4 regions of the Paenibacillus durus genome follow, and region 3 is predicted to be linked to each of the others. Evidence: predicted binding sites of a transcription regulator. Region 3 holds the regulator's gene; each other region holds the start of a gene.

What was found. The regulator Rex, encoded in region 3, represses fermentation and respiration genes when NADH is low (regulators of the CRP and FNR family bind a similar motif). The targets are predictions, from matches to a motif close to TTGTGAAATATTTCACAA.
Region 1: the regulator Rex is predicted to act here: its motif matches at 2,042-2,059, upstream of PDUR_RS24645 (formate/nitrite transporter family protein).
Region 2: the regulator Rex is predicted to act here: its motif matches at 1,402-1,419, upstream of PDUR_RS26555 (cytochrome ubiquinol oxidase subunit I).
Region 4: the regulator Rex is predicted to act here: its motif matches at 5,003-5,020, upstream of PDUR_RS14040 (polymer-forming cytoskeletal protein).

What each region holds. Positions count from the first base shown of each region.
Region 1 is NZ_CP009288.1:5,582,706-5,590,801, forward strand. It holds gene PDUR_RS24640 (molybdopterin-containing oxidoreductase family protein) at 1-793, opposite strand, end outside; gene PDUR_RS24645 (formate/nitrite transporter family protein) at 1,108-1,935, opposite strand; gene PDUR_RS24650 (FAD-dependent oxidoreductase) at 2,217-3,581, opposite strand; gene PDUR_RS24655 (formate--tetrahydrofolate ligase) at 3,919-5,553, opposite strand; gene PDUR_RS24660 (LLM class flavin-dependent oxidoreductase) at 5,945-6,967, opposite strand; gene PDUR_RS24665 (DUF3243 domain-containing protein) at 7,132-7,479, opposite strand; gene PDUR_RS24670 (M15 family metallopeptidase) at 7,558-8,096, opposite strand, start outside.
Region 2 is NZ_CP009288.1:5,984,431-5,992,526, reverse strand. It holds gene PDUR_RS26570 (S1C family serine protease) at 1-509, shown strand, start outside; gene PDUR_RS26565 (cold-shock protein) at 799-999, shown strand; gene PDUR_RS26560 (cold-shock protein) at 1,089-1,319, shown strand; gene PDUR_RS26555 (cytochrome ubiquinol oxidase subunit I) at 1,531-2,934, shown strand; gene cydB (cytochrome d ubiquinol oxidase subunit II) at 2,921-3,940, shown strand; gene cydD (thiol reductant ABC exporter subunit CydD) at 3,940-5,832, shown strand; gene cydC (thiol reductant ABC exporter subunit CydC) at 5,829-7,646, shown strand; gene PDUR_RS28430 (CxxH/CxxC protein) at 7,822-7,989, shown strand; gene PDUR_RS26535 (VOC family protein) at 8,083-8,096, shown strand, end outside.
Region 3 is NZ_CP009288.1:3,892,814-3,900,909, reverse strand. It holds gene dinG (ATP-dependent DNA helicase DinG) at 1-1,716, shown strand, start outside; gene PDUR_RS16625 (redox-sensing transcriptional repressor Rex) at 2,094-2,744, shown strand; gene PDUR_RS16620 (amidohydrolase) at 2,734-4,032, shown strand; gene PDUR_RS16615 (cell wall elongation regulator TseB-like domain-containing protein) at 4,143-4,661, shown strand; gene PDUR_RS16610 (alpha/beta fold hydrolase) at 4,720-5,505, opposite strand; gene PDUR_RS16605 (hypothetical protein) at 5,713-6,246, shown strand; gene PDUR_RS16600 (AAA family ATPase) at 6,239-7,741, shown strand; gene PDUR_RS16595 (3-hydroxyacyl-CoA dehydrogenase family protein) at 7,875-8,096, shown strand, end outside.
Region 4 is NZ_CP009288.1:3,319,355-3,327,450, reverse strand. It holds gene PDUR_RS14065 (MarR family winged helix-turn-helix transcriptional regulator) at 409-897, shown strand; gene PDUR_RS14060 (alpha/beta hydrolase) at 872-1,804, shown strand; gene PDUR_RS14055 (amidohydrolase family protein) at 1,794-2,756, shown strand; gene PDUR_RS14050 (PadR family transcriptional regulator) at 2,874-3,398, shown strand; gene PDUR_RS14045 (flavodoxin family protein) at 3,402-4,766, shown strand; gene PDUR_RS14040 (polymer-forming cytoskeletal protein) at 5,075-5,638, shown strand; gene PDUR_RS14035 (nitrogenase component 1) at 6,062-7,570, shown strand; gene PDUR_RS14030 (nitrogenase component 1) at 7,554-8,096, shown strand, end outside.

The sequences.
Region 1 (8,096 bases), 1.7 Mb from region 3:
TATACTCTTCCGCCTGCTTCCGCAGTTCTTCATGCCCCACCGTATAAGTCTTAAGGAAATTCGCGTCCGTCATCCCGTCGCGGAACAAAATATGCATGATGCCGAGCGCCAGCGCCGCATCCGTCCCGGGGTAGAGCGGCAGGAACCAGTCGGCCCACTGCGCCGTACGGTTCTTGTGAACGTCGATGACGATGATCTTGGTGCCCTTCTTCCGGGCCTGCTCGGCCAGCACAACCTGATGCATGTTCGTGCTGACGATATTTCCGCCCCAGACGATGATCAGATCAGCGTTCACGATATCCTCCGGGCTTGTCCCGCCGCTGAAGCCCATCGTATATTTCCAGCCCGCGCTTCCGGCGGCATTGCAAATGGTCTGCTCCAGACGGCTTGCTCCAAGCGCGTTGAAGAACCGGCGGTCCATGCCTTCCACACTGAGCACACCCATATTGCCGTAGAAGCTGTAAGGCAGAATGCTCTCCGGCCCGTATTCTTCTGACAGACTGCGGAATTTGTCGGCTATCTCGGCAATCGCCTCATCCCAGCTGATCGGTTCGAATAGGGCCTCGCCTTTGCGTCCCACGCGCCGAAGCGGAGTCGACAGCCGTTCCGGATGGTGGACGCGCTCCGCCATATGCCTGACCTTGTTGCAAATGGCTCCCCGGGTCACCGGGTGCTTAGGATCTCCTTCAACTTTCACAATCTTCCCATCTAGCTTATGGACAAGAAGACCGCATGTATCGGGACAATCCAGTGAGCATACCGCCGGAAATACGCCGTTCTCTAATTTTCTCATACTCGCAGCCCTCCTTATTTTCACTGCTGTTATTGTATAATTGAACGTTCCCTTACGTAAAGGTGAATCATGCACGGGAAAACTGATTCATTCCGGTAATTGCCGGGTAATAGAAGACATGAAATACTCCCTATTGATTTCGCCGTAAGCTTCGGTTTCGTTCCCCCGGACCGTTAGCTGTTACGGCGAACTTTGTTTTGTCGTAATTGTCTGCCATACGGACATAAAAAGGCACCGCTCCACTGGAGACGGTACCTTGGTTGGTTGGATATTCATATTGAGATATAGAAGATTATTGCCGTTAACGGCGGGTATTATGCGTGTTTCTTCACACCTGCGGACGCTACATTGTCAAGCGATTGAACCGCTGCAGGGGATTTGCGCAGGTAGGCATTCCAATAAGCGCCTGCTACAAAGAGGGCTCCGCCTGTCAGGTTGCCCAGCCAGACCGGCACGAAATTGCCGATGTACTGTCCCCAAGAGAAATGGCCTTCGAAAATGGCTGCTGGAATAAGGAACATATTAGCGACAACGTGCTGGAATCCGATGGCAACGAAAGCCATGGTCGGGAACCAGATACCGATAATTTTGCCGCTGAAATTGTCGGCACCGTAGGACAGCCAGACAGCCAGCGCGACGAGCCAGTTACAACCGATACCCGAGATGAAAGCCTGGAGGAATGTAGCGTCCAGTTTGTGTTCCGCCAGATCAACCAGCTTATCGAGGTAGACGCCATCGGCGGTCAAACCGACGACATGGCCGAAGAAATAAGCCACAAACAGTGCTCCCGCCAAATTGCTCAGCGTAATCAGAATCAGATTCTTAATCGTCTCTCCGAACGAAATCTTCTTGGAAAACATTGCGAGCGGCACAGCCATCATATTGCCGGTCAGCAGTTCGCCCCCTGCGAGAAGTACGAGAATGAGTCCGACCGGGAACACTGACGCCCCGATAAAGCTGGCGATGGACCCCCATTCCTTCGGCGCGCTGGCAATGACGCGAATATCAAGCAAATACCCTAGAGCGATGAACGCTCCTCCCAAAAAACCGAGGATAAGCACGGTGGCCAGAGGGTTATGAGCCTTCTTTATGCCGTTCTCCACCGTAACTTCGGCTATTTGCTGCGGTTTGTTATAAGCCATTGTTCCTGTCTCCTTCTAATCATTTACTTTAAATTTTTCCTTTGGGTCTCATTGTAGCGCTTCGCCCCTTACATTTACGTGATAATTATCACTTGAGAAAAATAACAAGTGAAAATTTTCACTGGTGTGTCAAACTTTAAACCGCTTCCGGTAATTGGGAAAAGTTATGTATGAAAATACGCGTTTAGCCGCCTCGAATAAGCAAAAACCGGAGCCGCCAGGCTCCGGTTTTCAAGCGATATTTTGAAGTATCAAGATGTTTAAATTCGGGAAACTTCCCCTTATACTCTGACCGGCTGTCTGCTGTCTACAGTCTTCGGCAGCGCCTGAAGGCCGACGGTGTTCAGGAAGTTCCACGGCTTGTTGTAATGCGGCTGGAAGAAGAAATCGATGAAGGCAAGCTGGTCGACCGTCATGCCGTTCTGAATGCAGACCGAAATCGTATTGATCGACTGGGTCAGATCCGCCTTAGACATGATCTGTGCTCCCAGAATACGGCGCGTGCAGCGTTCAAAGACTACCTTGAGCTGAACCTCTTCGAAGGAAGGCATGAATTCCGGACGGTAATTGTCCGTAATCATCACCGCTTCGGCGTCGATTCCCTCGTTTTTCGCGGCGGCTTCGGTCAAGCCGGTTCCGGCTATGTTATCCTCATAAATTTTGATGCCCGAAGTACCCTGGGTGCCCATATATGGAATCGTGTTGTTCACCAGATTTCGTGCAACTAGCGTACCCATCCGTACGGCGTTGGTCGCCAGCGGGATATAGGCTTTTTTACCGGTAGGATTGTAGTGAATGGCGCAGCTGTCTCCTGCTGCAAACACATCTGGCGCGCTGGTGCGCATATACTCGTTCACGATAATCGCTCCGTTGCCGAGCATATCGACCTGCCCCTTCAGCAGTTCCGTGTTCGGACGGAAACCGATGCAGAGGATGACCAGATCGGCTTTGTATTCGCCTTTATCCGTAACGATTGTCGTGACTTTACCGTTCTCGCCTTTGAAGGAGCTGACCTTTTCGCCCAGCGCCAGTTCAATGCCGTGATCCTTTAGAGACTGTTCAATCGGATTCGTAAATTCGGCGTCGAGATATTTGCTGAGAATGCGCGTCTCGGCGTCGATCAATGTAACCTTTTTACCGTTAAGCTGGAATGCCTCGACCAGTTCGACGCCGATGTAGCCTGCTCCAACAACTGCGATCTGCTTGGCGTGCTGAGCTTTTTCGATAATCGTATTGGAATGTTGGAAGTTTTTCGAAAGCACAATGTTATCAAGTTCAATTCCCTCAAGCTTCGGCATAATGGGCCAAGACCCTGTCGTTACAATCAGCTTGTCGTAGGTGTCGTCGAATTCCTTGCCTGTGCTTAGGTCGCGGGCGCGCAGCGTTTTGTTCTTCGTATTAACGGAGACAACCTCATGGCGCATATTGGTCTTGACTCCAAGCTCGGCCAGCTTCTCCGGGGACGAATAGAACAACCCCTGCGGGTCCTTCACAACGCCTCCGACATAAAGCGCAATGCCACAGGACAAGAACGAAATGTTGTCATTTCGCTCATACACGGTAATTTCGGCTTCCGGGTACAGCTGGGCGGTATTGACAATAGCGGCGGTTCCTGCGTGGGTACACCCAATAACAGCTACTTTCATGATTTCTTCCTCCTCCATTTTTAAAAATTCTCTTTTTTTAAGGAATATTAAGTGACTGTGACTTATTTCACTTAATGCCATTATTATATTGTGATAATAATCACATTTCAATCTTTTTTCCGTTTTTTAACAGATTGTTCACAATTTAAAATATTCAATTTCGGAAAAAGTCCGTATTAGTTTTGCCCGCTTGCCCGCTCATTATGTCAGTGACAGCCGAAGCAGCCGGTCGGTATCCGTGTGTACAACTCTTTAAGCGATCTTCAAAAAAATAACCCCCGGATTCGCTGGCGAACCCGGGGGCTGTAAATTTTACTAAAAACTTAAAAATTTTATATTATAAAAGGCCGATCAGTGTTCCTTCCCTGTCAATCTGCAGGCCCTCGGCGGCAGGCTTGGCCGGCAGTCCCGGCATTGTCACAATGCTGCCGGTAATCACAACGGCAAATCCCGCTCCCAGCGAGAGCGTTATGTCGCGAACCTGAACAGTGAAGCCCTCGGGCGCTCCAAGCAGGCGCGGCTGGTCGGAGAAGGAATAAGGGGTCTTGGCCATGCATACCTGCAGATGGCTTAAGCCCAGCCTTTCGATCAGCGCCAGACTGCGTTTGGCCGCCGGACTGAAGGCGACATCGGCGCCGTGGTAAATTTCTTTGACGATTTTGCCGATCTTGGACGGGATGTCCAGATTGTCTTTGTACAGCGGCGCATAAGCGGAAGTATCCGAGCCGGACAACAGCTTCTTGAGTGCGGTGGCCAATTCCAGCCCTCCGGCGCCGCCCTCGGCCCAGGCCTTGGAAATCGCGGCAGGCACATTCAGACGTCGGCAGGCCGCCAGCACTTCCTGAATCTCCGCTTGGCTGTCGCCTTCAAAATGATTGAGAGCCACCAGCACCGGGACGCCGAATTTCCGCAAATTCTTGATATGCCGCTGCATATTGGAAAGTCCGGCAATCAGCGCAGCCCGGTTCCCGGCATACAGCTCACTCTTAGGGACACCGCCGTTATACTTCAGCGATTTCACCGTAACGACCAGTACGGCAGCGGAAGGCTTAAGGCCTGCCTGCCGGCATTTGATGTCCATGAATTTCTCCGCTCCGAGATCGGCGCCGAAGCCTGCTTCCGTCACGACAACTTCGCTAAGCTTCAGCGCGTAACGGGTGCCGATCACACTGCTGCAGCCATGTGCGATATTGGCAAACGGTCCGCCGTGCACGATGACCGGCGTTCCCTCCAGCGTCTGCACCAGATTCGGTTTAATCGCCTCTTTCAGCAGGGCGGTCATGGCGTCCACCGCTTTCAGACTGCCCGCCGTTACCGGCTTCCCTTCGCGATCATAGCCGATCAGCATCCGGCCAAGGCGCTCCCGCAAATCGGCCAGATTATTGCACAGACACAGCACGGCCATGATTTCGGAGGCGGTGGTGATCAGAAATCCGCTCTCCCGGACCGTCCCGTTGCCGTCGCCAAGCCCTGTCACGATGCTGCGCAGACTGCGGTCATTCATGTCCATAACCCGTTTCCATACGATCTTCTGCGGGTCCAGCCCGAGCTCATTGCCCTGGAATATATGATTGTCAATCATGGCCGACAGCAAATTATGGGCCGACGTCACTGCATGAATATCGCCCGTAAAATGCAGATTGATCTCGTCAGCCGGAATAATCTGCGCTTTTCCGCTGCCCGTAGCTCCGCCTTTCATGCCAAGACAAGGGCCAAGCGACGGTTCCCGCAGCGCAGCCACTGTCTTGACTCCTGCTCTGTTCATGGCCTGCGCCAGGCCGATCGTCGTCAGCGTCTTGCCTTCCCCCGCAGGGGTTGGGTTGATTGCGGTGACCAGCACCAGCTTGCCGTCCGGACGGCCCTTGATCTCATCCCACAGGGATGGAGCCAGCTTGGCCTTATATTTGCCATACAATTCCAAATGTTCTTCATGAATTCCCGTCTCTGCCGCAACTTCCGTAATTAACTTCATGACAGTATACTAACCCCCTGAAACATAATATCCTAAACCTGTCCGCCAGCCATCCTATTTCATCAGCATGCCGTACATTAAGCTCTTATTACAGGATACAAGGTCTTTGGGAAGCGTCAAGCCTTATTTTCAGGCTTTATCCCGTTCTCTAATGAACTCCATACGATGAAAAAAGCCTTCCGGTAAGGGCAGACCCATGTTCCGGAAGGCTTCGCCGCGGGTGCACAATTACCGACATGGAGGTATTGGCGGCGGCGGCACGATATGCATACCTCTCGCCGCGCCGCTTTCATGCGTCCGGACTACCGACCGGAGCCGTGTTTTTACGTTTCCTTCCCATCTTACCTTATATTTGGCGAATTTCAACAGTGGAAAGGCGGCAGGACGGCTGTCAGGACGGAGACATACGCGGGGTCAGCCCGCAGGCTTCTGCGATCAGCCGATACGACTTCAGCTTATCCGAAAAGCGGTGCATCACAGTGCCGATCATCACTTCCTCGCAGCCGGACCGCGCGCAGAGGTCATGCAGCTGATCTCTAATCTCTTCCGGGGAGCCGACCAGCAGGGATCTGCGGTTCTCCTGGACGATATGCTTTTCGTAAGGCGTATACGGATAGGACAGCGCGTGCTCCACGGAGGGGGTCGGCGCAGACACATGCGTCTTGTCCAGCAGAACCGCCGAGAGGTCCATACTTGAGGCGAGCCGGTCCGCCTCTTCCGTTGTCTCCGCGCAGGCCGCGAACACGGCGAACATTCCCTGGGGCTTCAGTGACAATGGCGATGGGCAAAAACGGCTGCGGTAGGATGCCATCGCCTCCTCGCCATCATGAGCGTTAATAAAGCGGGCAAAAGCAAATCCCGTTCCAAGCCCGGCGGCCAATAATGCGCTGTCCTTGCTTGAACCGAGCAGCCAAATCTCCGGCGCTGAACTGCCGGTTGGCATCGCTTGCAGCCCCGCAAACCGGTGATGCACATCTGCCCCGTCATGCAGATAAGCTATCAGATCCTTGACCTGCATGGAAAAATTGTCCGGGGCCGCCTTTCCATATTCCTGCAAGGCCCGGACGGCAAGAGCGCCTCCGCCGGCAGCCCGGCCGATCCCAAGGTCAATCCGCCCGGGATATAGAGCCTCCAGCACGCGAAAATTCTCCGCGACCTTATATGCGCTATAGTGAGGAAGGAGGATACCGCCCGAGCCGATTCGGATCGAGGAGGTAACGGCAGCCAAATGCGCGACGAGCACCTCCGGGCTTGACCCGGCAAGACCGGACGCAAAATGATGCTCGGCCACCCAGAAGCGGGAATAGCCCAGCTTTTCGGCCTCCTGAGCCAGGATGGCGGTCTGCGCAAGCGCCTCGGCCGGCGTGCTGCCCTCCGACACTGGCGACTGGTCAAGCACACTGAGCTTAATCATAGACAGACACCCTTTCCGTGAAACAGACGACTGACTCCTTGCAAAAGGCTGCAGCCGTCTTTTCTTCAAATTCGCTTGTTATGTATTTATTGCTTCAGGTCCAAGACCTCAAAAAACCCTCCTCGGCTAGCCGAAGAGGGTTGAAAACTTGATTCTCCTTTTCCTTAGACCCGTTCGGACAACGCCAGCTTAACCAGCATGGAGGCAAGCTTGCTGCGCTCCTCTTTGCTTCCGACCCTCCACAGCTCCAGAAGCAGCATTTCCTCACTGTTGCGCGGTTCCTCATAGGCCGCCAGGTAGTCCGCCACCTTCTCCGCCGCCTGAGCTAACTGCGCCTCGCCGAAGCCGATTTTTCTAGCCAATTGAATCCGCTTGCTTAAGTAAGTACGGAATGCGTCGAAATTGCTCAAGATTTCTTCCCTTTGCCCGGGTTCGATCCGATTGAGTGTTTCCTTCACCAGTCCGATTGCTACGCCACCGTCTTTGCTTACAACATGGTTATGCTCGGACATGTCGCCAGCCTCCTTTAGCGTTAATAGCGGTTTTACACTAATTAACCGGACCGGGTAAAGGTGAATCAAGGTCAAACCTTATTTGGATACTGGCACAGCGCTGTAATATTCCTCCAGAGAAATGCCTTGTTCAGCGATGGCACGGGCGGCTTCCTTACCTACGTACCGTACATGCCAAGGCTCGTACATATAACCCGTGAAGGCTTCCTTGCCTTTAGGATAACGGATGATGTAGCCATACTCCGGCGCATGCTGCGCCAGCCAGTTCGCTTCCTTCGTCCCGGCAAAACAGCTCTCCGCCGCGCATTTGCCGTCAGTGCCGGAAAGATCGATCGCCAGGCCCGTCTGATGCTCGCTGTGTCCGGGAACGGCGCTGTAAATGCTCGCTTTTTCCTCTCCGTCCCGCTCCGCATAGCCGTTGAACAGGCCCTGCTGCGTCTTCTCGGAGCGATAGGCGGAAACCCCCGCCAAATACACGCCGTCCCGCTTGGCGCCCGCGAACATTTCCTCAAGCGCATGAGCCGCTTCCTTGCGCATCATCCGCTTTTCGATCTTTTCCTTGAAGATGAACGGAACATTTGGATACACCAGATCGGCCGGCTTGTAGTTATCGGGCA
Region 2 (8,096 bases), 2.1 Mb from region 3:
TTCAGACCGATGCCGCCATTAACGAAGGCAACAGCGGCGGAGCGCTCGTGGATCTGAACGGCCGGGTAATCGGCATTAATACGATGAAGATATCCGATACCGGCGTGGAAGGCCTTGGGTTTGCCATTCCGGCCAATCATGTCATCAAGATCGCTGAAGAGCTGTCTCTAAAAGGGAAGATTGCGCGTTCGTACCTGGGCGTATACTCCGTCGATTTGAATAATCCGTATGTTCCGCTTGCCGAGGACCAACGCAAGGCGCTTAAATTGCCGAGCAGTGTCAAAGAAGGCGTTGTGGTTCTTGACGCCGTCGGCCCGGCCAAGGAAGCCGGACTTAAGCTGAACGATGTCATTACGAAATTTAACGGTCAGACTATCGACTCCACGCTGAGCTTGCGCAAATATTTGTACAACGAGACCAAGATCGGCGATCCGCTCACCATCACTTTTTACCGTCATGGCGTAGAGCAGGAAGTTACCGTTACACTCAAAGAGAAGCCGGGGGAATAATTCCGGCGGGAACAGTATATACTAGTAAAGCTTTACTGAGGAAGGCTGGCTTAGCCTGGTTTGGAAAGCCAGCCTTTAACGGTAAAAACTGGATGATTTCCGGGCGCTTAACTTGCCTTTGCTTCCATGATGTGCTACTATGATATTAATCATAATTTAATTTGAGGCCTGAATTTTCACATTGAAAAGGGTTGTCAAGTCGGAGATACAGCCTTTTTCAATGTGTGAATTTTTTCTTTGTTCAAAGATAAAAATAACATATTAATTTATTTTTTGGAGGCATACACCAATGCAAACAGGTACAGTTAAATGGTTTAACGCAGAAAAAGGCTTTGGCTTCATCGAAGTTGAAGGCGGAAGCGACGTATTCGTACATTTCAGCGCAATCGTCGGCGACGGCTTCAAAACGTTGGACGAAGGCCAACGCGTTGAATTCAACGTTGTTCAAGGCAACCGTGGACCACAAGCCGAAAACGTTGTAAAACTGTAATACCCAACCACCGTCCCGCCTAAGAATCGGGACGGTCTTTTTTTAATGACAACCATACTTTGCATATAGAGAAATGGAGGGGAACGGCAATGAACTACCGGAAGAAGCCAGTGGAAGAAATACCGGAAGAGAATACCGCCGTATGGTCCTGCACGAACGATGATTGCAACGGATGGATGAGAGATAATTTTACGTTTGATGTTGCGCCGACCTGTCCTTTATGCAACGCGCCGATGGAGCAGAGTATGAGGATGCTTCCCCAACTGCTTAACTCAAACAGCAACCCTAAAGCGTTGAAGAAGGGTATTTCCATTTCTTAAATGGCGGCAGCCTCAATATAGACAATAGAGAAGCAGTTAAGACGGGAAAACCGTCTTATTTTTTTTGCTTTTGTCAAAAATTTTGTGATTAATGTCACAAATTTATTGATTTTTACCGATAAAAACGATTATAGGTGTGATTAACATCACAATTCACCTCTTAAAATTTTGACAAAATAGAAGCAACTAAATGGGAGAAGGAAGGGAGAATATGGACACAGTTATGCTGTCGCGCATGCAGTTTGCGTCGACAACGATTTTTCACTTTTTCTTTGTGCCGGTAACGATTGGATTATCATTCATCATCGCGATTATGGAGACCATGTACGTCCGCAGCGGCAACGAAGAATACAAGCGAATGGCAAAATTTTGGGGCAAGCTCTTTCTCGTTAACTTTGCGATCGGGGTGGTTACCGGGATTTTGCAGGAATTCCAGTTCGGCATGAACTGGTCGGATTACTCGCGCTTTGTCGGGGACGTATTCGGGGCGCCGCTTGCTGTTGAAGCGCTGCTCGCATTTTTCCTTGAATCAACGTTTATTGGAATTTGGATTTTTGGCTGGGAGAAGGTTTCCAAGAAGATCCATCTGCTGTCTATCTGGTTTGTGGCGATTGGCACCACGCTGTCGGCTTTCTGGATTCTGGCGGCGAACTCATTTATGCAGCACCCTGTCGGATATACGATCAACAATGGCCGTGCGGAGATGAATGATTTCCTTGCGCTGATCACCAACGGTCAGGTTCTGGTTGAGTTTCCGCATACCGTACTGGGCGCTTTTGCAACCGGAGCTTTCCTGATTATCGGCATCAGTGCAATCAAGCTGCTGAGAAAGCAAGATGTTTCGTTCTTTCAAAAATCTTTCAAAATTGCGGCGATTGTCGGCATTATCAGTTCGATCGGCGTTGCCTTCGCCGGCCACTGGCAGGCGCAATATCTGGTTAAGACCCAGCCGATGAAGATGGCCGCCTCTGAAGGATTGTGGGGCAAGAGCGGCGATCCGGCGCCTTGGACGGTAATTGCTAATATTGATCCTGTGAACAAGACAAGCACTCATGAACTGAAGGTTCCGTATGCGCTCAGCTTCCTCTCCTACAGCAAGTTCTCCGGCGAGGTTAAAGGGATGAATGAGCTGAATGACGAGTATGTACAAAAGTACGGTCCGGGCAATTACATACCGCCTGTGCGGACGACCTTCTGGAGCTTCCGGATTATGATCGCGGCGGGCATGGCTATGATTTTCATTACATTGTGGGCTGTGTATTTGATGTGGCGTAAAAAGTTCGATCAGCCGAACACCAAGTTTATGCGCATCTGCTTGTCGGGACTTCTGCTGCCGCCGATCGCCAATACGGCGGGTTGGCTTATGACGGAATTCGGGCGCCAGCCGTGGACGGTATTCGGTCTGATGACAACGGAAAGAAGTATTTCGCCTAACATTACGCCGGGCCAGGTATTGTTCTCGCTAATCACCTTCAACGGTATATATGCGGCTCTCTTTATTGTGCTGATCTATCTGTTCGTCAAAGTTATCAAAAAAGGCCCGTACGCTATCGAAGAAGACTCGCATTCGACGGACCCTTATGACAAGAAGGAGGGAAACCATGCTCTCACTTAATGAACTTTGGTTTGTGCTGATTGCGGTTCTCTTCGTCGGATTCTTCTTCCTGGAAGGCTTCGACTTCGGTGTGGGAATGCAGTCGCAAATGCTGCCGAAGGATGAAAGGCAGCGCCGGGTTATGATCAACTCCATCGGTCCGTTCTGGGATGCGAACGAGGTATGGCTGATTACCGGGGCGGGGGCGATGTTCGCCGCTTTCCCCGAATGGTACGCGACGCTGTTCAGCGGGTTTTATGTTCCGTTTGTCTTCGCTCTGTTTGGTCTGATTCTGCGCGGGGTCGCTTTTGAGTACAGAGGCAAAGCGCAAACCGCCGGATGGAGAACCACCTGGGATCTGTCCATCCTGATCGGCAGCTTCCTTCCGCCTTTCCTGCTTGCCATAGTATTTGCGAGCTTTATCAAAGGCCTGCCGATTGACGGCGACATGCAGATGCACGCAGCCTTTTTCGGCGACATTGTCAATGTCTATACCGTGCTTGCCGGTCTTACGGTTGTCCTGATGTGCAACATTCACGGCCTGCTGTTTACGGCGCTCCGCACCTTCGGCGAGCTGCAGGAACGGGCGCGCAAACGGGCTCGGGCTCTGCTGCTGCCGACAGGCGTGCTGCTGCTGGCTTTTGTCATCATGACTTATTTCCAGACGGATATCTTTGACGTGCGCGGCGCGTTATTATGGGCTATCGTGGTACTGGGCCTGGTCGCTTTCTTGCTGTCGGGTTACTTCTGCAAGCAGAAGCGCGATGGCTGGGCATTCGGAATGACCGGCGCGGTGCTGGGCCTCTCGGTCATCTCCGTGTTCGTGGGCCTGTTCCCCCGGGTTATGGTCAGCTCGCTCGGGGAAGCTTACAACTTAACCATCACGAACGCCGCATCCGGTCATTATTCGCTTAAAGTGATGACAATCGTGACGCTGACCATGCTGCCGTTCGTGCTGGGCTATCAGATCTGGAGCTATTTTATCTTCCATAAACGGCTTAGCGATAAGGAGACTCTTGAATATTAATGGATAGAAATTTGCTTGGGTATAAAGGAGTGAGGCCGGTCTTTCTGGCGGTGGGCTTCCTTACCCTGGTGCAAAGCTTGTCCATCCTGCTGCTGGCCGCATCGCTGGCAGAAGTTATCTCCGCGCTGTTCGCGGGGAAGCCGCTGAAGGAACAATGGGGCACTGCGCTATTGTTCCTTCTTGCATTTCTAGCGCGGCATGCCTGCGGACTGCTGATGAGCAGCATCTCGTACCGGTTCGCCGAGAAGACGGGCAGCGCCATGCGGCGTGAGATGATGGACAGGCTGTTCCGGCTAGGGCCGAGAATGGCCGGGGATCAAGGGACGGGAACCCTGGTGACGCTCGTTCTGGAGGGAGTGACCAAGTTCCGTACTTACTTGGAGCTGATTATTCCGCGTATGGTCGGAATGGCGGTAACGCCTGCGCTGCTGCTCGTTTATGTGTATATGCAGGATAAAATGAGCGGCATTATACTGACTCTAACGATGCCGATTATCATTGTGTTCATGATTCTCATCGGCATGACGGCCCGTAAGCAGATGGACCGGCAGCTGGAATCGTACCGGACGCTGTCCAATCACTTTGTGGACTCGCTACGGGGGCTTGAGACGCTGAAATTTCTCGGGCGCAGCAAGGACCATAGCCAGGCCATCGCGGAGGTCAGCGACCGCTACCGGTCGGCAACGATGCGCACGCTGCGTGTGGCGTTCCTGTCATCGTTCGCGCTCGATTTCTTCACCATGCTGTCCGTTGCTTCTGTGGCGGTCAGTCTCGGCCTGCGGCTGGTGAACGGCGACATGACGCTGGTTACGGGACTGACGATCCTAATCCTGGCGCCGGAATATTTCCTGCCGGTGCGGCTGGTTGGCGCTGACTTTCACGCCACGCTTGACGGCAAGGAAGCGGGCGAAGCGATGAAGAGCATTATCGACCGTGAACCGGTCAAGGCGGTAGCGCTGGAGCGTGCGGAGCCATCTTCTTCGGAAGCTGTGGCAGGAGATGAGGGGCGGCCGGAAGGCCGCTCCCGGAAGGAAGACGCGAAGGATGCTTCAGTGGGTAAACCGGATGGGAATCCGTCCGGCGGCGGGAGCTCAGCGGCAGATTTCGGTCAAAGCGCTGCGGCACTGCCGGAGTCCGTATTTGCCTGGAACGGCAGCAGTACGCTGTCTCTCCAGGGGATCGGCATACGGCATGAAGAAGGAGGCCCTTCCTCGCTGGAGGAGATCAATTTGCAGTTCGCCGGCACTGGCAAAATCGGCATCATTGGCGAAAGCGGCGCCGGAAAATCGACGCTGATCGATGTGCTGGCCGGCTTTTTGCATCCCGGTTGGGGTAGCATAACGATTAACGGCTGCAAGGTGAGCTCGTTGACCGACGACGCCTGGCGGCGCCAGACATCATATATTCCGCAGCGGCCGTACATATTCAGCGGAACGCTGGCGGATAATGTCCGGTTCTATTACCCGGAGGCTTCGCTTGATGCTGTTGCCGGGGCCGTCGCGGCCGCCGGTCTGTCGCCGCTTGCCGCCTCGCTGCCTGGCGGACTGGATGAAAGGATTGGCGGAGGAGGACGTTCCTTAAGCGGCGGGCAAGAGCAGCGGGTCGCGCTGGCGCGGGCTCTGCTGAGCAGCCGCCCGATTATGCTGCTGGACGAACCGACGGCGCATCTGGATATCGAGACGGAATACGAGCTGAAGGAAACGATGCTGCCGCTATTTGAGGACAAGCTGGTCTTTTTGGCTACGCATCGTCTGCATTGGATGGCGGACATGGACTGCATTATTGTTATGAAGCAGGGCAGGGTTGCTGAAGTGGGCACCCATCAGGAGCTTCTTGAACGCAAAGGAACCTATTACGAGCTTGTAGAAGCGCAACTGGAGGGGATTCATTGAAACGGGAAGGCTGGTTTGCCCCCTATGTGTCGTCCTATTTCTGGCGTTTCCTGTTGATTGTCCTGCTGGGCGCGCTCACCGTATTCTCGGCTTCATCCCTGATGTATACCTCCGGCTTTCTGATTTCCAAAGCATCCATCCCGCCGGAGAACATCCTCATGATCTATGTTCCGATTGTCGGCGTCCGCGCGTTCGGCACAAGCCGGGCGGTCATCCACTATGTGGAGCGGCTGGTCGGGCATGATACGATTCTGCGGATCTTGTCCAAAATGCGCCAGCGGCTGTACGGCATCCTGGAACCGCAGGCATTATTTCTGTCCTCGCGCTTCCGTACGGGCGATATTCTCGGCATGCTGGCTGACGACATTGAGTATTTGCAAAATGTATATCTGCGCACCGTATTTCCCGCTGTCATTTCCCTGATCATCTACGTGGCGGCAGTCATTGCCATCGGCACATTCGATGTGCGGTTCGCGCTGCTGGTGGGCCTTTACATTCTGGTGCTGGTCGCCGTGCTGCCGCTCGTTTCCCTGCTGCTGACGCAAAAACGTCAGCGCCAGATCAAGCAGGAGCGCAACCGGCTGTACCAGAAGCTGACCGATGCCGTGCTCGGCATGAGCGACTGGATGATCAGCGGACGGCAAGGCCAGTTCGTAGAAACGTATGAGGCGGATGAACAAGCGGTCGCCCGCACGGATGCCGCGCTGCGGCGGTGGGCACGACTGCGCATGTTCCTGGGCCAGTCGGTGGTCGGCCTCGGTGTGGTGTCCATGATCTGGTGGGCCGGGGGCCAATTCGCGCAGGGGGCTTTTCCCGGCACCCTGATCGCCGCCTTCGCCCTTGTGGTCTTTCCGGTTGCCGACGCTTTCCTGCCGGTATCCGAGGCCATCGAGAAAATCCCGCAGTACCGCAATTCGCTGGAACGGCTCGGGGGTGTGGCGGCAGGGCCGCAGGAGTTGGCGGCGGGGGGCAGAACTGTGGGGGGAACGTCAGATGGGGGCGATTCGGGCAACGCTGATTTGCAATCGTCAGAGGTTGGCAGCGCAGTTGTGAATTCGGCGCATATCTCGATTCGCGGTGCGGGCTACCGCTACGCGAAGGACGGGGAATGGTCGGTCCGGGACTTGACGCTGGACATTCCCCAGGGCAAGAAAATCGCCATCATCGGCCGCAGCGGCGCCGGTAAATCGACGCTGCTGAAGATGATCCAGGGAGCGCTTGCTCCAACCGCAGGAGCTGTGACCATTAACGGCCGGGCTGCCGCCTCCTATGGAGAACAGATTCCATCTATTATCTCCGTGCTGAACCAGCGTCCGCATCTGTTCGATACAACGGTAGCGAACAATATCCGTCTCGGCGACCCGGAGGCTTCGGAGGAGCAAATCGCGCAGGCCGGCGCTTTGGCGAAGCTGGGCGACCTGATCGCCTCACTGCCCGCAGGCTACGACACGCGGGTACGCGAAGCAGGCCAGCGCTTCTCCGGCGGTGAACGCCAGCGGATTGCGCTCGCGCGTATCCTGCTGCAGAACACGCCGGTCGTTCTGCTCGACGAGCCGACGGTGGGTCTCGATCCGCGCACCGAGCGGGAGCTGCTGTCGACGATTTTTGCCGCAATGGAGGGCAAGACGCTGATCTGGGTCACGCATCACCTGGTCGGCGCGGAGCGGATGGACGAAGTGATTTTTATGGAGAACGGCAGAGTCGAAATGCGCGGCACCCACGCCGAGCTGATGGCTTCCGAGCCCCGCTACCGCAGATTGTATGAGCTGGACCGTCCGGGGTATGGGGCGCAGCGCGCCACTTCGGCGAATTGAGCGAAAACGAAGTATTTTTTATAGTGCAAGGGCATTCATAGACCCGTAAAAGAACGGCTGCCTTAGTCGGTCACTTTTACGGGTTATTTGGATTCCTTTTTCGCCGGAATTATGGTAGAACAGAAAGAGGAGTATTACGCTTAAAGAGGCAAAGGGAAAGGGATGCTTGCAGGAAATGTATGTAGTGTGCAAAGAACATCTGGAGCTGGCCATCGACATGTTCGTTGACGAATACGAGGATGCGCCCGACATCGTGGACTTGAAAGATACGGAATTCTCGGACTGGGACCCGCCGGCCAAATGCGCGGAATGCGAGAAGAACGCGGAATTTTTGGTGGTATAAATAGAAATGGGAGAGAAAAAGACGGCTTCCCGCCGTCTTTTTCCGTTAGCAACACATTAGCGGATGGGACAATCAACAGAGGGGGATATACGCATGAATTTGAGCAT
Region 3 (8,096 bases):
ATTGTGTGGCTCACCCAGACCGAATCGGGCGACGACGAAGAGCTGAATTTAAGCGGCCGGGGCGGCGATTTCTGGGAAACGGTGGCGAGCGATACGGACTCCTGCCTGGGACGGTCATGCCCGTGGTTCCGTAAATGCTATTACCATCGCGCCAAGCAGGAGGCGGGTAACGCCGACGTGGTCATTACGAACCACTCGAAGCTATTCGCCGATATGAAAGCGGGCCATCAGCTGCTTCCTTCCTATGAGTACCTTGTAATTGACGAAGCGCATCAACTGGAGGAAGTGGCCGGCAAGCACCTGGGCATGCATATGAAGCATTTTACCGTCTCCCATACACTGAACCGCTTGTACAAAGACAGCCGCACCGGTCAACTGCCCGCACTCCGGCAGATCCTGCAAAGCTCGGGCAGTGAACAGGCCGCCGAGTGGAGCGGGATTATCAACCGGCTGTATCCCGACCTCCTTACCGTAAAAGAGGCATGGGATCTGCTCAGCGATAAGCTGTATGCATTGATACCGGAACGGGCCGACTCGGCGGGAGAAGCGGGGCAGTTGGTTCACCGCCTTCTGCCTGCCAAGAGACCAAAAGGCTGGGAAGAGCTTGCTTCACTGGAGAGTACACTAAATTTGTCTTTAAGCGATATTATCCGCAAAGGGGAAAAAATGCTTGCCGAGATGCGTGACCAGGAAGGTCAATCGTCAGCGGATAGCCTTGTAACTGATATCGGAGGACTATTCAAGGATTTGGCCGATATCCGCGAGCAAGTGCGTTTTTTTATGGGCATGAAAGACGAAAATGTTGTATATTGGCTGGAGGCAAATGGAAACTATCGCAGCAAATCCCTGCAGCTGTACGCCGTGCCCGTTGATGTCAGCGCGCAGCTCAAGGAGCTTTTCTTTGATAAGAAAAAAAGCGCTGTCCTGACCTCGGCAACCTTGTCCGTAGATAAATCGTTCCAGTATATGATCGACAACCTCGGATTGAACGAGGCGCAGGAGGAAGGAAGGCTATCGACCATACAGCTTCCTTCACCCTTTAAGTACCGGGATCAGGCGCTGCTGGTCATTCCGCGGGATTTCCCAAGCGTGAAGGGAACCGTCGGCGACGCCCGATTTGTCGATATGCTCGTTCATTCCCTGGCTGAAGCCGCAGTGACCACGCGCGGGCGGATGCTTGTGCTGTTCACGTCATATAAGATGCTTCGGCAGGTATACGAGCCTCTCAAGGAGGCGCTTGCGTCCGAAGATATCACTGTACTCGGGCAAGGCGTTGAAGGAGGAAGCCGAAGCAAGCTGCTCCGCCGGTTCCAGGAGAATTCAGCTTCCGTCCTGCTTGGAACGAGCAGCTTCTGGGAAGGCGTCGATATCCCTGGTGACGCGCTAACCTGTCTGGCAATCGTCAGACTGCCTTTTCAGCCGCCTAACCATCCGCTCGCAGAGGCGAAGGCCGAGCTATTGCAGGCGCAGAAGAAGAATCCGTTCATGAAGCTGTCCGTGCCTCAAGCCGTAATCCGTTTTAAGCAGGGCTTCGGCCGCCTTGTACGGACCGCGCAGGATCGCGGCATTGTTATTGTTTATGATACCAGAGTAATCGAATCTTATTACGGTAAGTATTTCCTGTACTCGCTGCCAGGACCTAAAATGGAGCATATGTCGACGGAACAAATGGTCCCCCGCATCGCCGAATGGCTACAGCAAGACGGCGCATCCTAATAAAAATACTCGATTGGCCATTGTATAACATAGGCCAATCCAGTCTTTTGCTTTTCAGCACTTCGATCGGCCATTGTATAACATAGGCCAATCCAGTCTTTTGCTTTTCAGCACTTCGATTGGCCATTGTACAACATAGGCCGATCTGCCGATCTTAATCTTTACATGGGTCATACTGTATGTAGATTCCGCCAATTGTCAAGCGTGTCCCGTCAGGGACGAAAAGCGATCCTTCATCCGCCTGATTCAAGGTCCCGCCCAACTTTTGCCGGGCGCCAATTTGCCGTGAGCGGGTGTCCAGAGGGCGGTAGCCCTTGGGGCCCTCCCTTTTAGGGAGGGTTTGGGAGGGTCCTATTTAAAATTTAGGAGGAGAACTCATGAAATCGGACAAAATATCTGAGGCCGTCGTCCGCAGATTGCCAGTATATCTGCGTTTTTTGAACGACCTGCAAAATCGCGAAATCGCCACTGTTTCTTCTCAAGAACTCGGACAACGACTGGATTTAAATCCTGCGCAAATCCGCAAGGATTTGGCCTATTTTGGCGACTTCGGCAGGAAGGGCATTGGTTATGACGTACCCTACCTGATCGAAAAAATCCGCCACATCCTGAAGCTCGACCAACAGATTAATGTTGTTCTGGTAGGAGCGGGGAATCTGGGTCAGGCGCTGTCCAATTACAATATTTATCTGAAAGATACAATGAAAATTACGGCCGTCTTTGATTCCTACCCGCCGAAGATCGGGACCAAGATCAATACTTTGACCGTTCAGCCTATGGATGAACTTGCAAGTACCGTACGCGAGCAGGGCATTCGCATAGGCATTATTACCGTGCCCGAGCAGGAGGCGCAAAAAGTAGCGGATATTCTTATCGGAGCCGGCATTGAAGCGATCCTGAATTTCGCTCCGGTAATCCTGAAGACGCCGCCTGAGATTCGTGTGCATGCGGCGGATTTTACGACCGACCTGCAAAGTCTGGCTTACTATCTGCATGAAGGAAAGGACGAAGAAGAGCATGGGTACTAAATGGATGATCCGAAACGGCAAATTTGCCGTGCCTGGCGCGGATAAGCCTGTTTTTGAAGGATATATGGTAATTGATAACGATTTGATTACGTACATAGGGGAAGAAGCGCCCGTTCTTGAAGAAGACGTACCTGTCTTTGAAGGCAACCGCCTGCTGTTCCTTCCGGGGCTTGTCAATACGCATGGGCATGCGGCGATGTCGCTGCTGCGCGGTTATGGAGACGATCTTGCCCTTCAGGTATGGCTTCAGGAAAAAATGTGGCCAATGGAAGGGAAATTCACCGGAGACGACGTCTACTGGGGAACCGCACTCTCGGTGCTGGAAATGCTCAAGGGCGGGACAACGACGTTTCTTGATATGTATGATCATATGGACCGGGTGGCTGAGGTGGCGGAAGCATCTGGAATACGCGCCGTCCTGATGCGTGGTGTAATCGGGCTGTGCCCGGCAGAGGTGCAGAATCAGAAGCTTGCGGAAGCGGTTGCTTTTGCAAAAAAATGGCATAACGCGGCGGATGGACGGATCACCGCTATGATATCACCCCATTCGCCGTATACTTGTCCTCCGGATTATATCGAGAAATTTGTCCAGGCGGCGCATGACCTCGACCTGCCTATTCATACGCATATGTCCGAAACGCGGCGGGAAGTGGAGCAAAATGAAGCGGATTACGGCCTTCGGCCCGTTGCCCATCTGGAGAAGCTCGGGATGTTCACCCGGCCGTCGCTAGTGGCGCACGCTGTCCATCTGAACGATGAGGAAATCGAAATTCTTGCCCGCAATCAAGTTGGCGTCTCGCATAATCCGGGCAGCAATCTGAAGCTGGCAAGCGGCGTGGCGCGCGTTCCCGAGCTGCTGAAGGCCGGTGTTACGGTATCGCTCGGAACGGATGGCGCGGCAAGCAACAACAACCTGGACATGTTCGAGGAGATGCGTCTAGCCGCGCTGATTCATAAAGGAGTGTCCGGCGATCCGACGGCGGTTCCGGCAGGCGAGGCCCTGCGTATAGCTACGGAGTATGGCGCAAAGTCTTTATTCCTTAATCAAGTGGGAAGGCTCGCGCCGGGAATGAAAGCTGATTTCATCGCCATTGATATTGACCAGCCACATCTGCTTCCGCATACGGATCTGATATCCCATACCGTATACTCGGCGAGCGCCAAGGACGTAGAGCATGTATGGGTCGACGGCAAGCAGATCATTAAGCACGGGGAATGCCTGACCTTGGACGAAGAGGCAATCCGGCGCAAGGCGCAGGAAGCATTCGAGGGACTGCTGAATCGGTAAATTTAAGGAGCTTTCGCTGACAGCCTGTACGACTACTGGAACAAAGGAAACAAGAGCCTCGTCATTTTGGGACGGCGGTAATGTTTCTTCCTAAGAAGGAGAGCTGCACGTTGAGAAAAAGGAGAAAATGGATCTACTACGGGGTGTTTCTGGCCCTGCTCCTTCTGTTCGGATTATATCAATTTTTTGCCTACGTGCTGAAGGATCAATGGAGCGAGCGCAGCGCAGCCGAAGCTGCGGCAATTAGCGGGGCGGGCCTAACCGAGATTGATAAAGCGGAGAAATCGGTATGGGATGAGAACTCTATTTATTGGGTGATTACTGGCAAAAGCAAGACCGGCTCCGATATGATGGTGTGGGTGCGTTTTACTGTTGACGGCAAGCCGGCCAAAGGAGAGAACGCCGTGCATGCGCAGGAGCTGTCTCAGGGAGTATCCGAGGATAAAATGCGGCAGATTATCGCTTCCTCCATTCCGGGTGCCAAGATCGAGCGTTTGCTTCCCGGCGCCTATAACGGCGAGTACGCCTGGCAGCTTTTTTATAAAGAGGGGGACCGCTACTATTACCGGTTCTACCGCTTCTCGGACGGTGAGCAGATCGGCGACGGCTACAGCCTGCCCAATCGTTAATTAGACGTAATAAGAAGAACCAGCCACAACCTAAAGAGGATGGCTGGTTCTTTATTTTTTAAAGATTATTTTCGGGCAGCTCTGCATGAAGTAAATGATAAAAATGATCTTTTGCCATTCGTTCTTTCCAAGGCGTATGTCCGCAATGCTCAAGTAAGTGATAACGGAAGTCTTGCAGGACGGCAGACAGAGGCCGTATGACGCCTGAATAGGGATGAGGATCATGTATTCCGTGAATCGCGACAACAGGACAGACCACATGATAGCCTAGCTTTAGCAGCTCGCCGGATGACCTAAGCGCATCGGCTTCTTTCCAGATGTGATGATAGGCATTCAAATCGAATTCCACCATGTCATCATCAGAGGGTATGGGATCAAACAGGTCTGTTTTTTCCATTATCTTTCCATATTGACGAAGAATTTCATTCTTATCGGATTCGTTTTTTTCCAGACCGGCCTCGAGCTCACGGACTCTTCTTTTATCCTGCTCGTTTAATCGGGCTAACCTGGTGGCCTGCAGATCTTTGGTATACTGCTGCTCGAAAGGAGCGCTCCCGACTAGAATTAACTTCCGGACGAGATCCGGAAATGACGCCGCAAAAATAAAGCTCAACCAGGCGCCCCAGGAATAACCGACGAGACAGACGGGTCCGTTGACGTAATGCTCAATATCCTTCTTGAGTTCGAGAAGTAATTCATCTATTGTCAGCCCGGTCTGAAAGGACTCGATAACTCCGACTTTCTCTGATAAAAAAGCCGCCACTCCAGCCATCTCTCCGGCAGCGCCCGGCCCGCCATGAATTAAAAAGGTTTGATAGGGAGGCTTGCCGTACGCTTTTGCCACAATAATGAATCTCCTTTCGGAACAAAGGCAGAAAATAGAAAGTAAAATTTTAAATATTCTTCACATTTGATTCGTTCTAGTATATACACCTATGATATACTACTAGTTGTATCAGGGCATGCCAAAATGCATGCCAGTCTCGAACGGCGCTAGGCACGCTGCTTGGAAAGCAATAAAGTTAGACATCATTAGAGAGGAGGACGTTGTTTGAAACTTCGTCTAATGCCTGTATTGTTGACTGCACTGCTGTCTGCTGCGCTATTGTTCGGCGGGTGGTTTTTGTACCGTGAGTTTGCCGTTCAGGAACCGCTTGAAAAGATGGTCAGCAGTTATGAGGGTGTTAAGCAGTCCCATATTACCATTAACCGCAATGAGGTTACTTTGAAACTTGATTTGCAGCCGGGCACGAAGCTTCGTGAACTGGTTCATTATATAAATACCGAAGGCAAGTCCATAATCGGAGACCGGACCGTCAAGCTTGATGTGGAGGAACATTCGAGTGAAGTGCTGGACGATTATTGGGATCGAGCGCTGTTTTCTGTAGCTGAGGCGATGGAGAGCCGCAAATATACGGTTATTCCGGAGACGCTGAAAGAGCTGTCCGCTCAGTATAAGAATGTTGCCGTTACAACGGAAATAGACGACAAGAATGTGTATGTGAGTTTGTCGGACGGCACAAAGAGCAAATTTATTATTTTGCCGCGCGAGCCTGAAACGATGGGGGTATGGAACAATGCCTAAATGGAGCAAAGAAGTATTAATCGGATTTGTGCCGGTGCTGCTGATTTTTATGGCTTTTCTGGGTATTAATATCGTGCCTGTTATCGTTGCTGCCGCCATGGTCGGCGCCCTGCTCGTTATCACCCATATGCGCGGCGGCATCGCCGTAAATGCGGGTGCGGAGAAGAAGCGTAAGAAGAAGGGTCCGGCTAAGCTGACGTTTGAAGAAATCGGCGGCCAGGATAACGCGAAGCAGGAACTGCGCGAGGCGCTCGATTTTCTGATCCGGCATGAAGAAATCAGCAAGTTCGGGATTCGTCCGCTCAAAGGGATTCTTCTTACCGGCCCTCCCGGGACGGGCAAGACGCTAATGGCGAAGGCTGCGGCCCATTACACGAACTCGGTATTCGTGGCGGCCTCCGGCAGTGAGTTTGTGGAAATGTATGTCGGCGTTGGCGCCGGACGGATCCGCGATCTGTTCAAGGACGCCCGTACCCGTGCGGTTAAGGAGAATCGGGAAAGCGCCATTATTTTCATCGACGAAATTGACGTCATCGGCGGCAAGCGTGAAGGCGGGCAGCAGCGGGAGTATGATCAGACGCTTAACCAGCTTCTTACCGAGATGGATGGCATTTATAATTCGGAAACTCCGCGTATTCTGCTGATCGCCGCTACGAATCGTAAGGAGATGCTTGATCCGGCGCTGCTGCGTCCGGGGCGCTTTGACCGTCATATTCAAGTGGACATGCCCGACAAAAAAGGCCGCAAGTCCATTTTAGAGCTGCACGCCAAGAATAAGCCGCTACATCCCGATGTCAATTTGGATAAACTTGCGGAGGAAGCTTACGGCTTCTCCGGAGCCCAGCTCGAAAGCGTGATGAATGAAGCCGCGATCTATATGATGCGTGATAATTTGACTCAAGTAGAGGACCGCCATTTGGCAATGGCGATTGACAAGGTCATGATGGGCGAGAAGACGGACCGTGAGACGAACCAGGAAGAGAAGAAGCGGGTAGCGATTCATGAGCTGGGACATGCCATTATGGCCGAGCTTCTGCGTCCGGGCAGCGTCAGTCAGGTAACACTCACTCCGCGCGGTCAGGCGCTCGGCTATGTGCGGCATAACCCGCAGCAGGAGCAGTATCTGTACACGAAAGACTATCTTGAGGAGCAGATTATGATTGCGCTCGGCGGAGCGGCAGCCGAAGAAATGTATTACGGCGGACGGAGCACAGGCTCCCGGGGCGATTTCGACCAGGCGCTCGGTATTGTGGAAATGATGATGAAATCCGGCCTGACCTCCCTTGGAATCGCCAAGCTGGAAATGGTAACAACGGAAGAACTAATGAAAGAGAATAGTAAAATATTGGACGAACTGATGGAGCGAACCCATTCTCTTCTGGAAAATAAACGAAATCTTTTTGATTATTCCCTGGATATCCTAATGAAGGAAGAAGTGCTCTCCGGAGAACAATTTCGTTGTCAATTTCGTGACAGTGTCCTTTTACCGGCATAATTATTGATGCCGGTTATTTTTTTTTACTTTTAATGCATGCTAAGATATTATAAATGTCGGAGTATGCTGTTTTTTCGACAGACAAATAGGTCCTACACAAATGTAGAGATACCTGAAAGGATGGAGGCTTTTTATGAATTTTAAGAAAATCGGTGTCATCGGCGGAGGCACGATGGGACAAGGGATTGCCGAAATGTTGGCAGCCAAGGGTCTGGATGTCCTGCTCGTAGAGAAAACGCCGGAAAAACTGGACTACTCTTACAGCATGATCGAGACGAGTCTCGATAAACAACTGGAGAAATGGGCAATCACTCAGGCAGAGAAGAAGCTTATCCTCGGCCGTATCCAAAAAGTG
Region 4 (8,096 bases), 570 kb from region 3:
AAGCCGGAGCGCGGATGGCCCCGTGCTGTTAGACTAAGAAGTGGATACGGAGAAATATGATTGATAAAAGCCAATAAAGACCCGCAGAAGCGAGTCTTTTTGGCTTTTTACTGTGTCTTCAAACCATTGATTTCCAGCTCAGCATGGCTAACGTATCACTTGGTTGCTCGGAGGCTAATAAATCTAGCTTTTCACTTAAATTTCTGACGCTTTGCTTGATGTCGCTTATATCATCCTTGATCGGTTTAAGTTTCATATATGAAGCACTGACACTGTTGTTAGTGCTTTTTTATTTTATTATTGATCGTGCACTTGGTATTTCCGCCTGACGCAGCTTGTAATTTAGTTGACACGATCAACATTGAGGATTATTATATAGTTGATCAAGTCAACTATGGAGGGATATAAATGGACCTTTTAACTTTAGCGAAATATGTTGGAATATTTAACAGGCAAACTCAGGCGTATATTACGACTGCTTTTAGCAGCATGGATATCAGTTTCTCTGAATGCATCTTTCTGATGAATCTATATGACAACGAAGGAATCAACCAGGAAGAGCTGTCATCCCTGTTGTTTATTGATAAAGCGGCAACCGCCAGGTCGATAAAATCACTCGAACAAAAGGGATTTATAACGCGTGAGATGATGAAGGATGACAGAAGAGCCAAAAAACTATTCTTAACCAACAAAGCAAGAGATCATAAAGCTCATTTCTACATGCTTTTGGAGAAGTGGAAGGACCACACCACCGAGGGGATGGATGAAGAAACTAAAGATGTGGTTTTTAAAGGGCTTCAGGCGATGGCAGAAAAGTCTGCAAGCGCAAATCTTATTGAATTATCCGAATATACGAAAGAAGGTAATGAGAATGCCACTAAATCCCAAACTGAATAAATTACTTGAAACCGACTTTGAGAAAATATATGCTCTGCCGCTTGATCAACAGAGAGAATGGTATGCAAGAAGCTGGGATGATTGTAAAGAGAGCATTGTGGAAGTCGGCTCCGTAAACGATCTCATCGTAAAAACATCCGTAAGGGATACCCTGATTAGAGTCTATCATCCCAAAGGAAATGGTCCTCATCCTGCTTTTATTTGGATTCATGGCGGCGGGTTTGTGTTTGGAAATATTGAAGTGTATGACTCTGTCTGCCGCAGGATCGTAAACAATGCAAACTGTACGGTAATATCCATAGAATACGGATTGTCACCGGAATACAAGTTTCCCCTGCCTGTAGAAGAATGCTATGAGACTGTAAAATGGGTATCTGATCATGCTGAAAAGCTGAATATATTGGCCGATAAAATCTCCATTGGAGGCGACAGCGTAGGTGGAACTCTTTCCGCTGTAATTAGTCAGCTTTCCAGGGATAAAGGGGAACTCAAGATTATTTATCAAGTTATCATTAACGCAATGTTAGATTTGCTGGGCGAAACCAAACCCAAATCCCGGGTGGAAAACGCTGAAGGTTACAGGATTACAACCAAAGGCATCGAATGGTTTGTTCGCCAGTATTTGAACGAGTTAAGCGAGGCGAACAATCCATTGGCTTCGCCGTTGCTGGCAGAAAATTTCGCAGAGCTTCCAGCCGCGTGCATCATTACCTCAGAATACGATCCGTTAAGAGATGAAGGCGAATTGTATGCGCAGCGTTTGGCTGCGGCCGGGGTTAACGTATATCTGAAGAGGTACAATGGAGTCATACACGGTTTTTTTAACATGCAGCACACATTGGAAGAAGCACGAGATGCTCTGGCTTTGGTATGTACAAAATTAAGAGAAGCTTTTTATGAAGATTGATCTTCATGTGCATTACTTGCCTCAGGCGTACAAGAAGGCATTGCTGAATTGCGGTGAGAACAATCCCGACGGATTTCCAACACCCGCATGGAGTCCGGAAATGCATTTGGAGGCCATGGATCATTTGGGCATTACTACTTCCATGCTTTCCTTATCATCGCCCCATATTAATTTTGGAGACAAGAATGCCGCTAAAGCCTTGGCCCGAATAGCCAACGAAGACGGTGCGGAACTTGTGAGGAAATATCCGGGGAAGTTTGGCTTGTTTGCCTCTTTGCCATTGCCTGATATTGAGCACAGTATTGCAGAAATTCAATACGCAATGGATGTTTTGCATGTGGATGGTTTCACGTTGCCTACCAATACACTGGGAGTGTATCTGGGAAATCCATGCCTGGATGCAATATTTGAAGAGTTAAACAGGCATAAATCCGTTGTCACTCTTCATCCCAATAAACCCGGTCGTGTCCCTGAGCATGTTGTGGAAGGCTTGCCTATTCCCATGATGGAATTTTTCTTCGATACAACTCGCACAGTCATCAACATGATATTAACAGGAACCCTGAATCGTTTCTCCGATATTAAATTCATCATCCCCCATGCAGGAGCGTTTCTGCCGGTACTTGCAGATAGGATCGCACCTGCTCTTCAAATGACGCCTTCATCATTTGGTGAACAAATTGGAACAGACGTAGTGGATATCTATGCTGCTTTGCAAGGACTGTACTATGACCTGGCCGGAGCTTGCCTGCCAAGGCAACTGGCTAACGTGATGCCAATCGTTGGAATAGACCATTTAGTGTATGGCAGTGACTACCCATATACACCTGATTTCGCCTGCATGGCTTTAGCAGATGCCTTGGACATCACAGAAATGCTAACGGAAGAACAGCGCCGGCTCATTTATTGTGAAAATGCGCTGCGTTTATTCCCGAGATTAACGACTGGTTAATAAAGTATATCTTATTTGCGGTTTTCCTCAAAAAGTAAGATATTGACAGAGATTAATATATCGGAATAATATATACCTATAAGACATATATCTAAACAACATATATGGAGGGTCATTATGTTGGAGAACATTATGTTAGGTTTTTTAATGTACGGTGAAATGAGTGGTTATGACCTGAAGCAGCGTATGTTAAAGAGTACATCAAATTTTTTTGATGCAAGCTTTGGAACTATTTATACTGCGCTAAAAAGAATGGAGGTTAAGGGTGCCATATGTTCGCGCGAGGTTGTTGATGGAGGGAAGTATAAAAAGTTGTATTCCATAACCGAGTATGGGAAGTCTGATTTTACGAATTGGCTGGAACAGCCCGTAGATTTTACAAGGACAAAACCAGATCATCTCATAAAAGTTTTCTTTTTCGGATTCTTGCCAAAAGAAAAGGCAATATCAAACTTGAAAGCCTTTATTGAAGAAGTTGAAGAAGTCCACAATAGTCTAAAAATACTTGAAAACCAAATAAAGGAAACGAGTGATGTTTATCAGTTTTCTACGTTAATTTTTGGAATTAACTATTATAAATACGTAATAGATTGGAGCCATAATTTATTGGGCGATTTGGAGAATATAAAAAAAGGGGTGTGAAATATGAAGATTGTGGTTTTGAATGGAAGTCCCAAGGGCGATGATAGTGTGACCCTACATTATATAAAATATATTGAGAAGAAATTTCCGCAACATGTATTTACTTACTTGAATGTAGCACATTCTATTAAAAAGCTTGAGAATGATTTAGCCTTTTTTGGAAATGTTATGGAGAGTGTGAAAAGCTCTGATGGTGTGATTTGGGCATTCCCGCTATATGTTTGCTTGGTGCATTCAAATTACAAGCGCTTTATTGAATTAATCTGGGAGAGAGGGGCGCAGGATGTATTCAGGGATAAATATACTGCCTCTGTTGCTACATCCATACATTTTTTTGATCATACAGCGCTAAGTTATATTCATTCGATATGTGATGATTTGGGGATGAGGTATATTGATTTCTTCTCTGCTCATATGAATGATTTGACCAAAGAAACGGAACGAAGCAGCTTAATCTTTTTTGCAGAAAACTTTTTTGAAAGTATAAATAAAAAAATAAAGACGTTGAGAACATACATGCCAATCGAATACAACATAGGAGAATATATACCTACGGAAATAAAGGCTACAGTAGAAAACAAAGGACAAAAGATTGTTATTGTGACCGATTCAGTGGATCAGACTAAAAATATCGGTAGAATGGTGGAGCGCTTCAGAAAGCTTACCCAGGCAGAGCTTATTAACATATCTGCAATAGATATTAAGGGTGGCTGTACAGGATGCATAAAGTGTGGGTTCGATAATCAATGTATGTACGGAAAAAGTGATGACATCCAAATGATATATGAAAAAATAAGAGGGTTTGACATTATTGTCTTTGCAGGGGCTATTAAAGACAGATATTTATCGGCCAGATGGAAAATGTTTATTGATCGAAGCTTTTTTCGAACCCACCAGCCCCTGTATACAGGCAAACAGATAGGATATCTGATTTCAGGGCATTTGAGTCAGAATCATAATTTAAGAGAAATTCTGCAGACCACCACAGAGATGGATGGAGCCAACCTTGTGGGGATTCTTACTGATGAGTACGAGAACGAAATAAATGAAATGATGGAAGACTTCGCACAAAATCTTGTTCAGTTCTCTGTAAGACATTACATTAGACCGCACACCTTTCTCGGGATCGGAGGCATGAAAATATTCAGGGACGATATATGGGGACCCCTCAGATTTGTATTTCAAGGCGACCATAGATATTATAAAAAGCATAGATTTTACGATTTTCCACAAAAAAAGTATGGCATGAGAATGGTTAATGCCATTCTGATGACTTTGACAAAGATACCCCCAGTAAAGAAAACCATCCGGCAAAACATCAAAAGCTCTATGACCATACCCCATAAAAATGTCCTGAAAAATAAGTGATCAGGTAAACCTAATGAAAATTCTAGAGGGTGCATTTTTGTACCGAAATTTTATGAACCGTTTAATTATCGATACGATTATGGCAGCGATATTGATAACGTCATGGCGCTTGCGCTGGCGATGAAATCCCCGGAGCGCTTATTGAGGAAGGAGATCACTTTCTTACGAAGAGCGCCACGCTGTCGATTTTATTATCGATACTGATGGATCTTCTTGGAAAATAAAATGTCGTTTTTTAGTGAAATGTGTCACATGTCTTTTTAATTGTTTAATATATAATATTTTTATAAATACAATTGGGGGGAATTATGGTGAAACTAGTTAAAGGTTTTTTAGTAGCAGGAATCGCAGCCGCGTTATTGTCCGGTTGTGGGGGAAACAAGGAAGAAGCAGCGGCTCCATCGGCTAGTCCGGCAGCCAGCCCAGCGACAGCAGAGCAAACGGACGCCAAAACTACGGCATCTATCGTGAACGTAGCGGATGCTTTCAACAATGCAGTAAGCGAAAAAGGAACTTGGATCATTGCCATTCTTAATGATTTAACGATTGATAATGAAGTGGTTGTAGCCGGAGAATTCCATGATAAAGGCGCCGCAGACGGTAATATTTACCGGAAAATCGCCCTTTACGCGCAAGATGCGAATCGCAATATCACCGCTAATTACACGCTTACTGCACCGAAAGTTACAGTAAAAAGCGAAAATTTAAGAGTTCAAGGCGGAACGATTAAAGGCGACGTTTATGTTGAAGCCAAAGGATTTAATCTTCATGAAACATCAACTATAGATGGCAACCTTTACTTTGCAAGCGAAGATGTGAAAGCATCCGCCCAAATCGATGGTAAAGTAACAGGGAAAACCGAAGTCCAGTAATCTCATAGCAGTACAACTAATAGAATCGAAAAGTTAAAAACTCTATACCTAGCCTGTAGACAATGCCCGTAACGGGAATTTTGTTTGCAGGTTTTTTCTTATTTCAGAGAGTTTGGAAGGAATGTTTATCCTTGACATGTACCCAAATAATGCTATACTAGTAAAAACATTAAGCATATGAGATTACTCGGAATAAAACCTGCTGCCTTTTTGATCGCTAGAAAATCCCCCATACCATCACAATTCCCCGGGATAATGCAGCGGTAAGACAACCCTCATATGATCCGGACTACTCTCCATGATTTTCGCCAAACCGAATTCCTTATCCGATTTTGCTTGTTATATTACCTGGCAACAGCCAAATAATGGTGTGCGCCTAAGGAGTGAGTTAAACCCACATAAAGCTAGAAGGAGGTTTTAATAGTGTCAATTAATTTAGATCGCTCTCAGGTAATCATCAGGGAAAAAAGACTGAAATCCATCGTAGGGTATCAAGGAACGATCAAGGATTTGGCGGAACAATCCCAATCAGGCTGCCTGAAGAACGCATCCAGAGGATTCAGCCAGGCGACAAATTGCAACTCGGGCTGCGCGCAGGGGTATTTGTCTTCGATAACGGATGCCGCTATCGTCAATCATGGACCCATTGGCTGTGCGGGTGACGTCGCGGGCGCAAACGCGGGGTTTCAATGGGGGCAGAGAATCAGAGACTGGGACCAGAGAAATGTTCGAATCATCAATACCAATATGTCGGAAAAGGCTGTCGTATTCGGTGGAGACCAGATTCTGAAAGAAGGCATCCTGAAAGCCTATGAAAGATTTAAACCGAAAGCGATCTTTGTCACCACATCCTGCGCTTCCGGGATTATCGGAGACGATATCGAAAGCACGATAAAAAAAGCGGAAGCGGAGATTGGCATCCCCGTGGTTCCCGTATTTTGCGAAGGATTCCGGTCACAGATCTGGGCCTCCGGGTTCGATGCGGCATTCCATGCCCTATTGACACGAATTGTCAAGCCTGCTGAGAAGAAGCGTCCCGAATTGGTTAATGTCATCAATTTTGTAGGCAGTGGACGGGCTCTTATTACCGAGATCTTCGGGCGTCTGGGGCTGGTTCCCCAGTTCGGAATACCCTACAGCAACATAGAGGAAATCTCCAGATGGTCGGAAGCCGGGGCTACAATCAGCATTTGCGGCACGCTCGGCGGTTATATGGGGAATGGCCTGGAGCAGAATTTTGGCGTCCCTTATGTAACCGCGCTGCAGCCGCACGGGATTTCGGGCTTTGATGACTGGCTCACAAAGCTTGGAGAGACCGTAGGCAAGGAGAAAGAAGTGGAAGAGTACCTTGCCGAACAAAAGATTCTTGCTGCGCCTGAATTGGAAGAGCTCAAGTTTAAGCTGAAAGGCAAAAAAGTGGTCGTCGGCATGGGGCCGAGCTTCGCGCATAACTATATCCGGTTTCTCGAGGATCTCGGCATGGAAGTGGTATGGGGATTCTCCTGGCATTACGATGCCAAGCATGATCATGGCGGATGCCCATCCTGCACAACCGAGCTTACAAAGAAAGACAAGGATATCCCGGTCAGCGTAAGCGATCAGCAGAATCATGAGGTTATCAATCTGCTGTCCAAGGTCAAGCCGGATATTTTCATCGGAAGACATCCCGGAATGTCCGTCTGGGCTACAAAGATGGGTATTCCCGCCATCATGGTCAGCGATGAATACAGCGCCTTCGGCTACCAGGGAACGATCGAGTTCGGCCACCGCATTATCGATGCGCTGACCAACAATAGTCTTGCCGTGAATCTGTCCAAACGAGTTAATCTTCCCTATACCGAGTGGTGGCTGGAGCAGGACCCGTTTGAATTCCTGGAACAAAAAAATAAAAAAACAGAAAGAGAGAATAAGAAAAATGTCGCTGTGCGTTGAGCAAATCAGACATGTGTGCACACTCGGTGCGTTTGAATCGGTACTGGCCATCAAGAGAGCGGTGCCCATCATTCATGCCGGTCCGGGCTGCGTGGCCAAGCTGTGGACAACACTTGGAAGTCAGAACGGTCATCAGGGTTCGGGCTATGTTGGGGGACATGCGATTCCCTGCACCAATGCCTCGGAAAAAGAAGTGGTGTTTGGCGGTACGGACCGGCTGCGTAAAGTCATCACCAATACCTTTGATGTCATCGACGGCGATCTTTTCGTAGTGCTGACAGGCTGCACATCGGATATCATAGGGGATGACGTTGGAGAGATTACAAGAAAGTTCCAGGCCCAAGGCAAACCGATTGTATATGTGGAAACCGGCGGTTTCAAGGGAAGCAATCTGATCGGTCATGAACTGGTTCTGGATGCCATTATCGACCAGTATTTGCAGCCGCAGCAGGTAGAACCGGGACTGGTCAATATCTGGTCGTCTGTGCCTTATCAGAATACCTTCTGGTCGGGCGACATCGAGCAG